3 regions of the Afipia carboxydohydrogena genome follow, and region 2 is predicted to be linked to each of the others. Evidence: riboswitches for the same ligand, from Rfam matches in the RefSeq annotation. Region 2 holds a riboswitch; each other region holds the start of a gene.
The links. Region 2 has a riboswitch for cobalamin ahead of AFIC_RS06475 (TonB-dependent receptor plug domain-containing protein). Riboswitches for the same ligand answer to the same signal wherever they lie in the genome.

Region 1 (4,169 bases), 1.1 Mb from region 2:
GAGCCCCGTCGATGAATTGAATTGCGAAACCAGCACGTTCCTTTTGTCGATGTCGTACCAGGCTATCGTGCCTGACAGGCGCTTGTTGAAATCGAATTTCATGCCTGCTTCCCATTGAGTGCCCTCCTCGGGAGCGACGTTGGAATCGATAACAAAGCCGCCAGTGAGTGGCGCGATCGTCGATGTGGGTTGAAGCGATTGAGTATAGCTTGCATAGAGCGATACTTGATCGTTGAGCTTCAGGATCGCCCCGCCGAGCGGAAGAATTTTACTTCCGCTTAAATCGGTGTTGGTGACGAAGGGACGGCCCTTCCCCGCCAACTGGTCGTATTCCATCCAGCGCAAGCCTCCCACCAAATAGAACCAGTTGGTCAGATGCAGCGTGTCCTGGAGGAAGATCGACCGCGTGGATAATTTATCGGTTTGATCGCTGTCGGATGGAGACACGGTGGTGCCGGGCTGAATCAGGCCATAAACCGGATTGTAGAAATTGAAGTTGGGCGCTGCCTGCCGGATGAGGTCCGCTCTGTAGATCGTTCGGTCTTGCGCATCGAAGCCAAGCATCACCTCGTTAAGGATATCGCCCGTCCAGACGCGGCCGTTGAGGTAACTGGTCCCGTAATTGATATAGCTAAGCGCGCCATGCGTGCCGTCATTGCTGCGCTTTTCGATGCCGGTATTGACATCGACCGAAGTGGCGCGAAGCTGATTGGCGTCGTAGCTCTCGGCGTTATAGGTGTAGGCTGCCGTAATCTTCCAATCTTCATTGAATTTATGTTCGAGCGACGTTTGAACGAGATCGGAGCGGCCCCAGAACTTATTGAAGGGCTCGTCCAGCCGCCGCGTCGCGGGAATCGGCAGCGGTGAGCCGTTGACAAATGCAGTGCCCCGGTTGAACGGGTAGCTGAATTCACGATGCTCATAGTTCAATTTGATCGTGGTGTTCTCGCCGTACCATGCGAGCGACGGAGCCACCAGCATTTCGCGGTTACGGCCGAAATTGCGCCAGTAATCCTCGTCCATTCCATAGCCTATAAAACGATAGGCCAGCCCGTTGTCGCCAATCGGGCCCGTGATGTCGAAGATTCCGTTCGCGCCGTTCTTTCCGCCCCCGAACGTGGACCCCAGCAAGGTAACCGATCCATGCTGGTACAACTCAGGCTGTTTACTGATCGTATTGACGATGCCGCCTGGAGATTGAATGCCGTAAAGCAGCGATGCCGGTCCCTTCAGGACTTCCACGCTTTCGACACTCGGACCAAGGCTGCGGCCTTGCACCAGCGGCATCCCGTTACGCATGATCGATCCGTCGCGGTTATCGCCAAAGCCACGGCGGATAATGGCGTCTTGGGTGCCCGCGAGCGTATTCGTTTGGGTGATGCCGGATATGTTTCCGAGCGCATCATCAAGATAACGCGGCAGCTGATCCTTCAGAACTTGCTCCGGGACGACATTTACCGACTGAGCCGTATCGAGTGGCGCCGCGCCTGTGCGTAACGTCGTGGCGCTTGGCATCGCCCGATATCCCAGCTTTGCCTCGTTCAATTTCACTGCCGCCGCCGCTGCACGTTCGGAGGCCGTGGGTGGCACGGGGCTTGGGTTACGATTCTGCCGGCGAGCCGCTTGCACACGATTGGGCGACGGTCTTGGTTTGACTCTTTTGGAGTTCGGCTTTGGAGCGTCGATGGTCAAAGCCGGGAGTTCCTGGCGTTCCTGTGCGTAAGCGCCATGCGGAAGAATCGAGAAACTTGCAAAAAGAACCGCCGCGCTGGCGAGCAGGCATCTCTTGTTTCCATTCAACGAGAAGCAGGAGACATCTTTGAGTCGAAGATTGAAATTGCGCGTCACGGAAAACATTCCAGGTGGTGGAAGCAAGCTGCGCGGCAACAGATACAACGCTTGATGCGCTATAAAAATGGAATGCCTCTAAGGAAAACGCGGCGCGCGAAAAGGTCGAATTCAAGCGGCTTTCTTTTCGATCGGATTGAAGCTGGCGTTCGATCTTCCGTTTCCCGATGATCGTCCGAAGCGCCGTTGCTGCGGCAAGCCGCGTGCGGCAGCGACATCTTCCATGGCTGCGTGGATATACAATCCCGTCATCACCGGCCCGTTCGCGCGCGTCTCGGTCGGCACGCGGCCGTGGTCACATCGCGATAGAGAGCGCCCGGCGCTTTCGCGGGCAGGCCCGATGAAGCGGTTTGATTGCGATCAATGACAATTTTGCCGAGATAACACTAAATGCATGGGTCTCGGTTCTACTGAGTCGCAAGATTTAGTAGCTAAGAGGGAAGCCGGTGAACCCGCGACAGCGGCAAATCCGGCGCTGCCCCCGCAACTGTCAGCAGCGAGTCGATTCCAACCACGTCACTGATGCGATCATCGCTTCGGGAAGACTGGAATCGACGCCGACCTGCAAGCCAGGAGACCTGCCGCGACACCAGAACGTCCACGGGCGGGGAGTCCGGCGGTCGCGTGTTCGTCTGCGGTTTCTCTCCGCATTGTTCATGCGCGCCTTTCGGCATCCGCCTTCCGCATCAGGAGGTGCCGATGTCTCTCTCTGTTTCGCATGATCAAGCCGAAGCGCACCTACCCCCGCTCGCTTTGCCGTCTCTCGTCATCAGGCGCGACGGCGCGTCCTCGCCTTTCGACCTCAACCGGATTCGCTCCGCGATCGCGCGCGCCGGACAGGCGACGGGCGCATTGGGCGATGACGAGTCGGATCGTCTCACGCACGAGGCCGCGCGCACCATCGGCACACGCTTCGCAAACAGCACGCCGGGGATCGAGGACATCCAGGACATTGTCGAAGGTGTGCTGATCGCGGCGGGCCATGCCGCGACTGCGCGCGCTTACATCGTCTATCGCGAGAAGCGCGGACAGGCGCGGGCCGACCGCAAGACCATGGTCGATGTCGCGTCCTCCATCAACGAATATCTCGACCGCAGCGACTGGCGCGTCAACGCCAACGCCAATCAGGGCTATTCGCTCGGCGGGCTGATCCTCAATCTCTCAGGCAAGGTGGTCGCGAACTACTGGCTGTCGCATGTCTATCCGCCGGAGATCGGGGAGGCGCATCGCGAGGGCGATATTCATATCCACGATCTCGACATGCTGGCTGGCTATTGCGCCGGCTGGTCGCTGCGCACGCTGTTAACCGAAGGCCTCAACGGCGTGCCGGGGAAAGTGGAAGCAGGACCGCCGAAGCATCTGTCCAGCGCTGTCGGGCAGATCGTGAATTTTCTCGGAACCCTGCAAAACGAATGGGCGGGCGCGCAGGCGTTCAGTTCGTTCGACACCTACATGGCGCCGTTCATCCGCAAGGACCGGCTGGATTATGCCGAGGTGCTGCAATCGATTCAGGAGCTGATCTACAACCTCAACGTCCCCTCGCGCTGGGGCACGCAGACCCCTTTCACCAATCTCACCTTCGACTGGACCTGTCCCGAGGACCTGCGCGATCAGGTGCCGGTGATCGGCGGCGAGGAGATGGGCTTCACCTACGGCGATCTGCAATCCGAAATGGACATGATCAACCGCGCCTACATGGAGGTGATGACCAAAGGCGACGCCAAAGGCCGCGTCTTCACCTTCCCGATCCCGACCTACAACATCGCCGCCGATTTCCCGTGGGACAGCGAGAACGCCGGCCGCCTGTTCGAGATGACGGCGAAATACGGCCTGCCGTATTTCCAGAACTTCATCAATTCCGAACTCAAACCGAACATGATCCGCTCGATGTGCTGCCGTCTGCAACTCGATCTCACCGAGTTGTTGAAGCGCGGCAACGGCCTGTTCGGCAGCGCCGAGCAGACCGGCTCGATCGGCGTCGTCACGGTGAACTGCGCGCGGCTCGGCTACCTCTATCGCGGCGACGGGGAAGGTTTATTCCACCGCCTCGACGCGCTGCTGGAGATCGGCCGCAACAGCCTCGAGATCAAGCGCAAAGTTGTGCAGCGCTACATGGACGACGGGCTGTTTCCCTACAGCAAGCGCTATCTCGGCACGCTGCGCAATCACTTCGCCACGCTCGGCGTCAACGGCGTCAACGAGATGATCCGCAACTTCACCGCCGATTGCGAGAACATCACCACGCCATGGGGCCACGCCTTCGCGGTGCGCCTGCTCGACCATGTGCGCGCGCGCATCAGGGAATTTCAGGAGGCGACCGG
Region 2 (4,169 bases):
CTTTGGCCTCTGCGGTACTGGGGGCAGGAGGCTTCGCGTGCGACCCTTTAATAGCGTTAACGCCGCAAGACCGCACGCCGGCAGGCGCGGGCGGGACGAAATCGACATTAACAAGATGTCATGCAGATGAACAGAAACCGTTTGGCGGCTTCAGTTCGGGTTCAGTGCGCGCGGCCCATCATCGGGCCACGATCACCGCTTCGGCCATTCGGTCCACAGCGCTCTGATCCCGAAACAGGAGTTTGCCATGTTGAAGATCATTTCAGCCGCCATTGTTGCCGCTTCGGTGATGGTTGCGCCGGCGATGGCCGCGACCGTCATCAAGACGCAAAAAACGATCACCCATTCGCAGGTTCTCAAGCCTTCGGTGGCCAATGCCAACGCGCACATGGTGAAGAAGCATCATCGCCATCATGTGCGTCCGCATCACCACACCAAGCGCGTGGTCGTGAAGCATCGTCATCATCGCTGATTGACGACAGCGGCGCGGCTTGCCCCGGCTGCGTTCGCTGAATTGAAGCCGGTTCGTGGATTTCCCCGTCCACGGACCGGCTTTGTTTTTTAGTTCGTCACGAAACGTACGCCGCCATAGACGCCAATGCCGGTCTTATCGAAGCCGAGCGGGTTTTGATAATGACGATCGAGCACGTTATCGATGCGGCCGAACACCGACCAGTTCTGATCGACTTTGTAGTTCGCCGCGAGGTTGAGGAGCTGATAGCCGGGCGCGCGCTGGCCGACATCGATCCACGAACTGATCCAAAGCGCGGTGGCCGTGAGGGTCAGGGCGTCCGTCGCGGCCCAGCGTGCCTGGGCGCTCCACTTATGTTCCGGACGCCGCTCCAGCGCGGTGTGCTTGATGTCATCCGTTGCGATCGTGTGAGTATAGTCGCCGCGCAGGGTCAGGCGCTCGGTCACTGCGACCGACGCGAAGGCTTCAAGCCCGTGAGTCGTTGCTAACGCGACGTTCTCATTCACCGTGACGTAGGGATTTCCCGGAGTCACGGGCACGCCAATGATGAGATTATTGAAGCTGTTGTGATACCAGGTCGCTCCGAACTGGACTCGCTTGTTGAAAAGCGCCTGCTCAAATCCGAAATCGTATCCCTTGCTCTCCTCAGGTTTCAGATTCACGTTCGGAAGCGTGAAGGGACCATAGATCTGGTCGATGGAGGGGGCATGAAAGCCTGTGCCGTAACTGGCCTTCAGCTTGGTTCCGGTCTCGGGAAATACGATCGCGGGCGCGATGCGGAAAGTATCGTGGCCGCCGAAATGATCGTTCTGATCGTGGCGCACGTTCGACACCAGAAAGAAGCGGTCGAGGAAATTGGACTGCAACTCCGCGTAGCTGCCGAGGTTTTGAATCGTGCCGTTCACGGCGGGATAGCCGTAGGTGGCGTAATTCAAATAACCCTTTTCGGTTTCATTCTCGACACCGGCAACGAGCGTTTGTCCCGGAGCCAGAGCGAAATCGGACTTCCAGTACACTTTCGTGCGGTCGCCGTGGAACGTACTGAGCGGGTTCGCTCCGAAAGCAATGGCTGCAAACGGATCGGAAGAACTCCGGTCGGTATCGGTATAGGTGACGCCGAAATGGTTGTTGAAGCGGCCATCGAGCAGCCGGAACACGCCGTCGAGCAGTCCGCTGAATTGTTGGCTCTTGCCGCGCGACTGAATCGGGTTGGGAGCAGGGTAGAGATCGCTCTCGGTGAACCGGGTCTGCGCATCGGTATAACGGGCGACGGCTGTGAGAGAGAACATCTCGGAGAAGTCATGGATGACTTTGCCGTGGAAGGTCAGGTTGTCATAGAAGTCGTTGTTGCGCTTCTGTCCCGGGGGCAAGGTGGAAAGCGGCGTGACCGGCGTCGACTCCACGCGGACATGCGATCCGCTGAAGGCATAGCTGGTATCTTTGGTCGAGCCGCTGACCGACGTAGACTGGTTGAACGTGCCGAACGATCCGCCTTCGAGCAGGGTGGACCATTGCGGCGGACCTTTGCCGGCCTTGGTGGTGATCGAAATCACGCCGCCCATGGCGTCGGCTCCATACAGACCGCTTTGCGGGCCGCGCAGAACTTCGAGCCGGTCGATGTCGAACGCGGTCAACGAGCCGAAATCAAACGCTCGGTTCGGATTCGAAGGGTCGCTGACATCTATCCCGTCAATAAAAACCTTGGTGCCATTGGCGTTGGCGCCGCGCATGAAGACTGATGTCTGCCCGCCGGGGCCACCGGTCTGGACCACATTCAGGCCGGGAACGGTCTGGAGCAGGTCTGGCACCGTTCGCCGCTGGGTTTCCTGAATTTCCTGTCCGGTGATCACAGTGACCGAGCTTCCCACCTGACTGACTGGCGTCGGGATCGTGGTCGGCGACGTGACCAAAGGCTCGGCAGGATTTGGCACCGGCACTGCAACGATGGCAGGCGCTTGATGCACGCGCGGCTTCGCATCGACGCGTTTGTTGCGCTTCGGCAGCCGCTGGTTCGGCTTCTTCGGGGCAGGGCTCACCTGAATCGCGGGGAGTGGCGGTTCCGCCTGCTGTGTCTGTTGCGCTTCGGCCGGTGAAATGAAAGCCGCGCTCGCCAGCAATGCCGCGAGCAGGGCAGGCGAGATGCGCTTGCGCGAAAATATTTGATGCGATGTCACGTTCGGTCCCCACCGAAATCTTGCGGGCGGAGAACGATCGGGCTTCCAGACTCATGATGCGAAAGCGAGGGCCTTGCATCGGGACTGGAGAAGGCCGCAGGCGTTTCTCCGCAACGGTTGTTGTCGTGTCACCGCTGCGGAAGCCGCTCCTCGCGCACCCCGCGCAATGGATGGATGACCGGGACAGGCAGGTCTCCTGGCTCACGGATCAATGCTGCTGTCCGCCTTCCCAAGCCGGCATGTGCCGTGTGCTCAGTGGCATGATGGACAGCGGCTCACCGCTGACAGTTGCGGGGGCAGCTTCGGAATTGCCGCGCAGGACGAGGTGTGCGAAACATCACCGCAGCGCGACGGCACCGAATTCCCTATTACGCCAGCTTGCGCCGGCACCTGTACCGTGCCCGCAATCAAGCGGGGCGCCGGTGTCGTGTCAACGCCACATTGTCCGAGAATCCCCACGCGATGGACTTCCCCGATCTGCGTTGCAAATGGGAGACAGCGGCAGGCCGCGTCATGCGCGTTGCCATGCCGCTATTTGCTGTCGCTCTCATGCTCGGCGGCTGTGCGTTCGGCAGCGCGGATTATGATGGTGTGACTTATACCGCGGACCGCGGCGTCAGCGATCAGCCGTTTCCGAAGAATTATCGCCCCGAATTGCTCGCATTCCTGCACACCTACCTGAACGACCCGACCAACGTGCGCAGCGCGGCGATCGCGGAACCCGTCCAGCGCGAGGTTGGCGGACGGCAGCGTTACGTCACTTGTCTGCGCTACAGCGCGAAGGATTTCGGCGGCCACTATACGCCGATGCGCGACCGCGCGGCGCTGTACATCGACGGCCGTCTCGATCGCCTGATCGAGAAGCCGGGCGAGATCTGCGCGGGGGCGAACTATGCGCCGTTTCCCGAGTTGGAGAAACTGACACGGTGAGCTCGCGATGCAGTTCCGGACGACCACTCGGCTGGCGGCCTGTCTGGTGCTGTGTCTCGGCATTGCCGCCGTGCAGGGCATCGTGACGCGGCCGCAGATCGCGGGCTGGTATAGTGATCTTGCGAAGCCGTCATGGACGCCGCCGCCGTCGCTTTTCCCGATCGTCTGGACCGCTCTCTATACCTTGATGGCGGTGGCGCTGTGGCGGCTGTGGGAGAAGGCCGCGCCATCATCGGCGCGCAACCGGGCGATCGCGCTGTTTCTCGTTCAGCTTGCCCTCAACGCGGCATGGTCGCCGCTGTTCTTCGGGGCGCATGCGACGCGCGCGGCGCTGATCGACATCGTATTGCTGCTGGCCGCGATCGCTTTGACGATGGTGATGAGCGTGCGGGTGGATCGTATCGCGGCGTGGCTGCTGGCGCCGTATCTCGCATGGGTCGCCTACGCGGCGACGCTCAATGGCGGCATTGTCTGGATGAATTGAGAGGGTGGTCCGTTCCGAGAATCGGCAGACGGACTCGGAACCGGTTTTTTCGCAAGATATCCGCGCAAAAACAAAGCGCGGGACTCTATCCCCGAATCTCCTTCAAATC
Region 3 (4,169 bases), 990 kb from region 2:
GCGGGGAGTCGAGGCGCTTGAGCGCTCGGCGAGATGCCGATTGCTGGCGGCCTTCGGACACCCCGTCCGTGGACGTTTGTTTCGGTGTCGCGGCAGGTCTCCTGGCTTGCAGGTCGGTGCGGCTTCTTTGTCTTCCCGGCCAAGGCCAGTGACGTAATGGCGAAGCAGCTCGCTGCTGACAGTTGCGGGGGCAGCGCCGGATTTCCGCATCGGAACGCGGTTCACCGGCTTCCCTCTTAGCCACTAGATTTTGAGACCTAGTGGAACCGTGACACCTATATGTGGTGATCTTTAGCTGAAAGAGTCAAGAAAGGATTAAAATGGTCCCCGCTATCCCCGGAGCCAGACTGCGGCCGGGTGAAAACCTCAAGCCTTTCAGCGCCGATGAGAGTGCTGCGATTCTGGGGCTGTGGCCAAGGACATTCGGTGAGGGTGCCTGGTTCCATCCGGATCGTCCGAATCGGGCGCGCTTTACGGATACGGAGGCTCTCATTAGATAGAGGCTTCACAGACAGAGCCTTCGACAGGCGAGCCACGCAATGACCGATTTCGTTCGACCGATTCTCAATCCGCCGGGTGGGCAGAAGAAGGTTCTCCTGCATTCGTGCTGCGCGCCGTGCTCGGGCGAGATCATGGAGGCGATGCTCGCCTCCGGCGTCGATTACACGATCTTTTTCTACAACCCGAACATTCATCCCGAGCGTGAATATCTGTTGCGCAAGGATGAGAACGTACGCTTCGCCGAGAAGCATGGCGTCGGTTTCATCGATGCCGATTATGACAAGGATAACTGGTTTGCGCGCGCCAAGGGTATGGAGTGGGAGCCGGAGCGTGGTGCGCGTTGCACCATGTGCTTCGACATGCGGTTCGAGCGCACCGCGCTGTATGCCCACGAACACGGTTTTCCGGTCATCACCAGTTCGCTCGGCATCTCGCGCTGGAAGAACATGGCGCAGATCAACGATTGCGGAAAGCGCGCGGCCGCCAAGTACGACGGCATCGAGTATTGGGATTACAACTGGCGCAAGGGCGGCGGCTCGGCGCGCATGATCGAGATCAGCAAGCGCGAGGAATTCTACCAGCAGGAATATTGCGGCTGCGTCTATTCGCTGCGCGATACCAATGCCCACCGCCGGGCCTGCGGGCGGGAACCGATCGAGCTGGGCGTGCAGTATTACGGACGTGCGCCGGCGGAGAAGGATTAGGTTATTGTTTTAATACGATATATTTTCTTGAAGCGCTCCGGGTGCGACACAAGGCGCACATTTGAGGCGGCTCAAAGAGCGGCGCGCAGTGTCTGGTAGGCATACGGGATCGACCATAAGGAGCATCCCATGCTGACTGGCCAGATCATGACACAGAACGTCATCACCGTTTCGCCTGAAACGACAGTGGCTGCCGCCGCCGAGACCATGCTTGATCATCACATCAGCGGCCTGCCTGTCATTGAAAATGGCAAGCTGATAGGCATCGTCACCGAAGGCGATTTCCTGCGCCGCGCCGAGATTGGCACCGGGCATGGCAAGCGTCCGAGCTGGCTGCAATTCCTTCTCGGCAGCGGCCGCGCAGCGGCGGATTACGTTCAGGCGCATGGGCGCAAGGTGAGGGACGTGATGACGCGCGATCCCTGGACGGTGAGCGAAAGCACTCCGTTACAGGACCTCGTGACGACAATGGAAGCCCACCGCGTCAAACGTCTTCCGGTGATGCGGGACGGGAAGCTGGTCGGCATCGTCGCGCGAGCCAACCTGCTGCGGGCCATCTCGACGGTGGCGCGTGATGTCACCGGCCCTGCGGCGAGCGACGAAGACGTCCGGGCACGGCTGATTGTCAAGTTGATGGAAGCGGATTGGCGGCCGGATGGTTTGCAGGTCGCGGTGCGCGACGGTGTCGCACATCTGCATGGCATCATCACCGACGATCGGGCACGTCAGGCGGTCATTGTCGCCGCCGAAACCACGCCCGGCGTCACGGCGGTGCGCGATCATCTGATTCTTCTTCGCAGTTGGGCCGGCGTCTACGCATTGTCACCGGAAGATCAGGCCGCGCGAGACCGCGCTGGATAATGAACGTGGCGCGTGACCGGCGTTCGCGCTGCCGGTAGAGCCAATGTAACGGCCGTTGTGACCGCCGGCCGGCGTGTCGCGGCGGGCCGCTGGCTGCGCGGTATCAATGCCCACCGCCAGGCCTGCGGGCGAGAGCCGATCGAGCTTGGGGTCATGTTCTATGGGCAGGATTCCACCGGGGGCGGGTGACAATCCCACCCTCCGCGCGTTGACTGATTTTTGCGTTGCGCCATATTCCCGACCGTCGTGGTCTTCGCCTTCTCCGTGAGGCGAAGCTAAGAGGGAAGCCGGTGCGGCGTTGCAACGCCTAGTCCGGCGCTGCCCCCGCAACTGTCAGCGGCGAGCCTGCATCCATTCGTGTCACTGAAGCATTCGCTTTGGGAAGACGGGTGTGGGCCGCGACCCGCAAGCCAGGAGACCTGCCGCGACGAGATGTTTCCACGGGCGGGGTGTCCGGTGGGCGCAGTCCTTGGGGTGCCTTGTGCGCCTTGGCTGGTGTGCGCGCATTTCATCCCCGCTGTTTCTCGCACCTACGGGGTCGAAGCCATGTCGAATTCGTCAACCTCTGCCACTCTTGCCGTCGCCACGCTCGGTACGCCGCGCATCGGTCCGCGCCGCGAACTGAAAACCGCACTGGAAAATTTCTGGGCGGGCAAGATCGATGAGAAAAGCCTGCTCGCAACCGCCGCCGAACTGCGTGCCGCGAACTGGGCACGCCAGAAGGCGCGCGGCGTCACCGTGATTCCGTCGAACGACTTCTCGTTCTACGATCAGGTGCTCGACACCAGCGTGATGGTCGGCGCCATTCCCGCGATCTACGGCTGGAAGGGCGGCAACGTGCCGCTTGCAACCTACTTTGCGATGGCGCGCGGCGCGGAAGGCGGCTCCGAAACCTGTGCGCACGGCCATGCCCACCATACCGGCCACGGCGTTCCCGCGCAGGAGATGACCAAGTGGTTCGATACCAACTACCACTACATGGTGCCGGAATTCGAAAAGGGACAGACATTCTCACTGTCCTTGACCAAGCCGGTCGATGAATACAAGGAGGCGAAGGCGCTCGGTTATCAGACGCGCCCGGTGCTGGTCGGTCCCGTCACTTTCCTCAAGCTCGGCAAGAGCAAGGATGCATCCCTCAATCCGCTGTCGCTGATCGATGCCCTGCTGCCGGTGTATGTCGATGTGCTGAAGAAGCTCGCGGCCGAAGGCGCGACATGGGTGCAGCTCGACGAGCCGTGCCTCGTGCTCGATCTCGACAAGACGGCGCGCGACGCGCTGGCGAAAGCCTATGCGACGATCGCCCGCGAGGTGCCCGGCATCAAGGTGATGCTCAACACTTATTTCGGCGCGCTCGGCGACAATTTCGATGCCGCGCTGGCGCTGCCGGTGGCGGGCCTTCATCTCGACCTGATCCGCGCGCCGGAACAGCTTGAGGCAGTGCTCGCGAAAGCGAAGCCGGATCTCGTGCTTTCGCTCGGCGTGATCGATGGCCGCAACGTCTGGCGCGCCAATCTGCCGGCCATTCTCGACCGGATCGAACCGGTCGTTGCCAAACGAGTCAGCGACAAGATCGAGATTTCGCCGTCGTGCTCGCTGTTGCATGTGCCGATCGATCTCGATGCCGAGACCGCGCTCGATGCCGACGTGCGGAGCTGGCTTGCGTTCTCGCTGCAAAAGATGAGCGAGCTGTCCGAGTTGGGCAGGGCGCTGGCCTCCGGCCGCGCCAGCGTCGCCGCCGAACTCGATGCATCCGCCGCCGCGGCCGCCGCGCGCAAGACCTCGCCGAAGGTCAACAACAAGGCTGTCGCCGAACGCCTCAAGGCGGTGACGCCGGAGATGGCAAAGCGCAAGAGCGCGTTCGCGGCGCGCGCGAAAGCACAGCGTGCGAAATTCGGCCTGCCGGCTTTCCCGACCACGACGATCGGCTCGTTCCCGCAAACCAGCGAAGTGCGCAAGGCGCGCGCGGCCCACGCCAAGGGCGCGCTGTCGGATGCCGACTACAACAAGTTCCTGCGCGAGGAGACGGAGCGCACCGTCCGCTGGCAGGAAGAAGTCGGCCTCGACGTGCTGGTGCACGGCGAGTTCGAGCGCAACGACATGGTG

Region 1: another riboswitch for cobalamin. It lies ahead of AFIC_RS01205 (ribonucleoside triphosphate reductase); the one in region 2 lies ahead of AFIC_RS06475 (TonB-dependent receptor plug domain-containing protein).
Region 3: another riboswitch for cobalamin. It lies ahead of metE (5-methyltetrahydropteroyltriglutamate--homocysteine S-methyltransferase); the one in region 2 lies ahead of AFIC_RS06475 (TonB-dependent receptor plug domain-containing protein).

What each region holds. Positions count from the first base shown of each region.
Region 1 is NZ_CP113162.1:258,655-262,823, reverse strand. It holds gene AFIC_RS01210 (TonB-dependent siderophore receptor) at 1-1,779, opposite strand, end outside; cobalamin riboswitch at 2,234-2,448, shown strand; partial or broken gene AFIC_RS01205 (ribonucleoside triphosphate reductase) at 2,548-4,169, shown strand, end outside.
Region 2 is NZ_CP113162.1:1,322,338-1,326,506, forward strand. It holds gene AFIC_RS06470 (His-rich protein BRANT) at 248-472, shown strand; gene AFIC_RS06475 (TonB-dependent receptor plug domain-containing protein) at 562-2,589, opposite strand; cobalamin riboswitch at 2,816-3,055, opposite strand; gene AFIC_RS06480 (hypothetical protein) at 3,172-3,576, shown strand; gene AFIC_RS06485 (TspO/MBR family protein) at 3,584-4,060, shown strand.
Region 3 is NZ_CP113162.1:2,308,017-2,312,185, reverse strand. It holds cobalamin riboswitch at 75-286, opposite strand; gene AFIC_RS11150 (epoxyqueuosine reductase QueH) at 540-1,205, shown strand; gene AFIC_RS11145 (CBS domain-containing protein) at 1,335-2,066, shown strand; cobalamin riboswitch at 2,297-2,507, shown strand; gene metE (5-methyltetrahydropteroyltriglutamate--homocysteine S-methyltransferase) at 2,613-4,169, shown strand, end outside.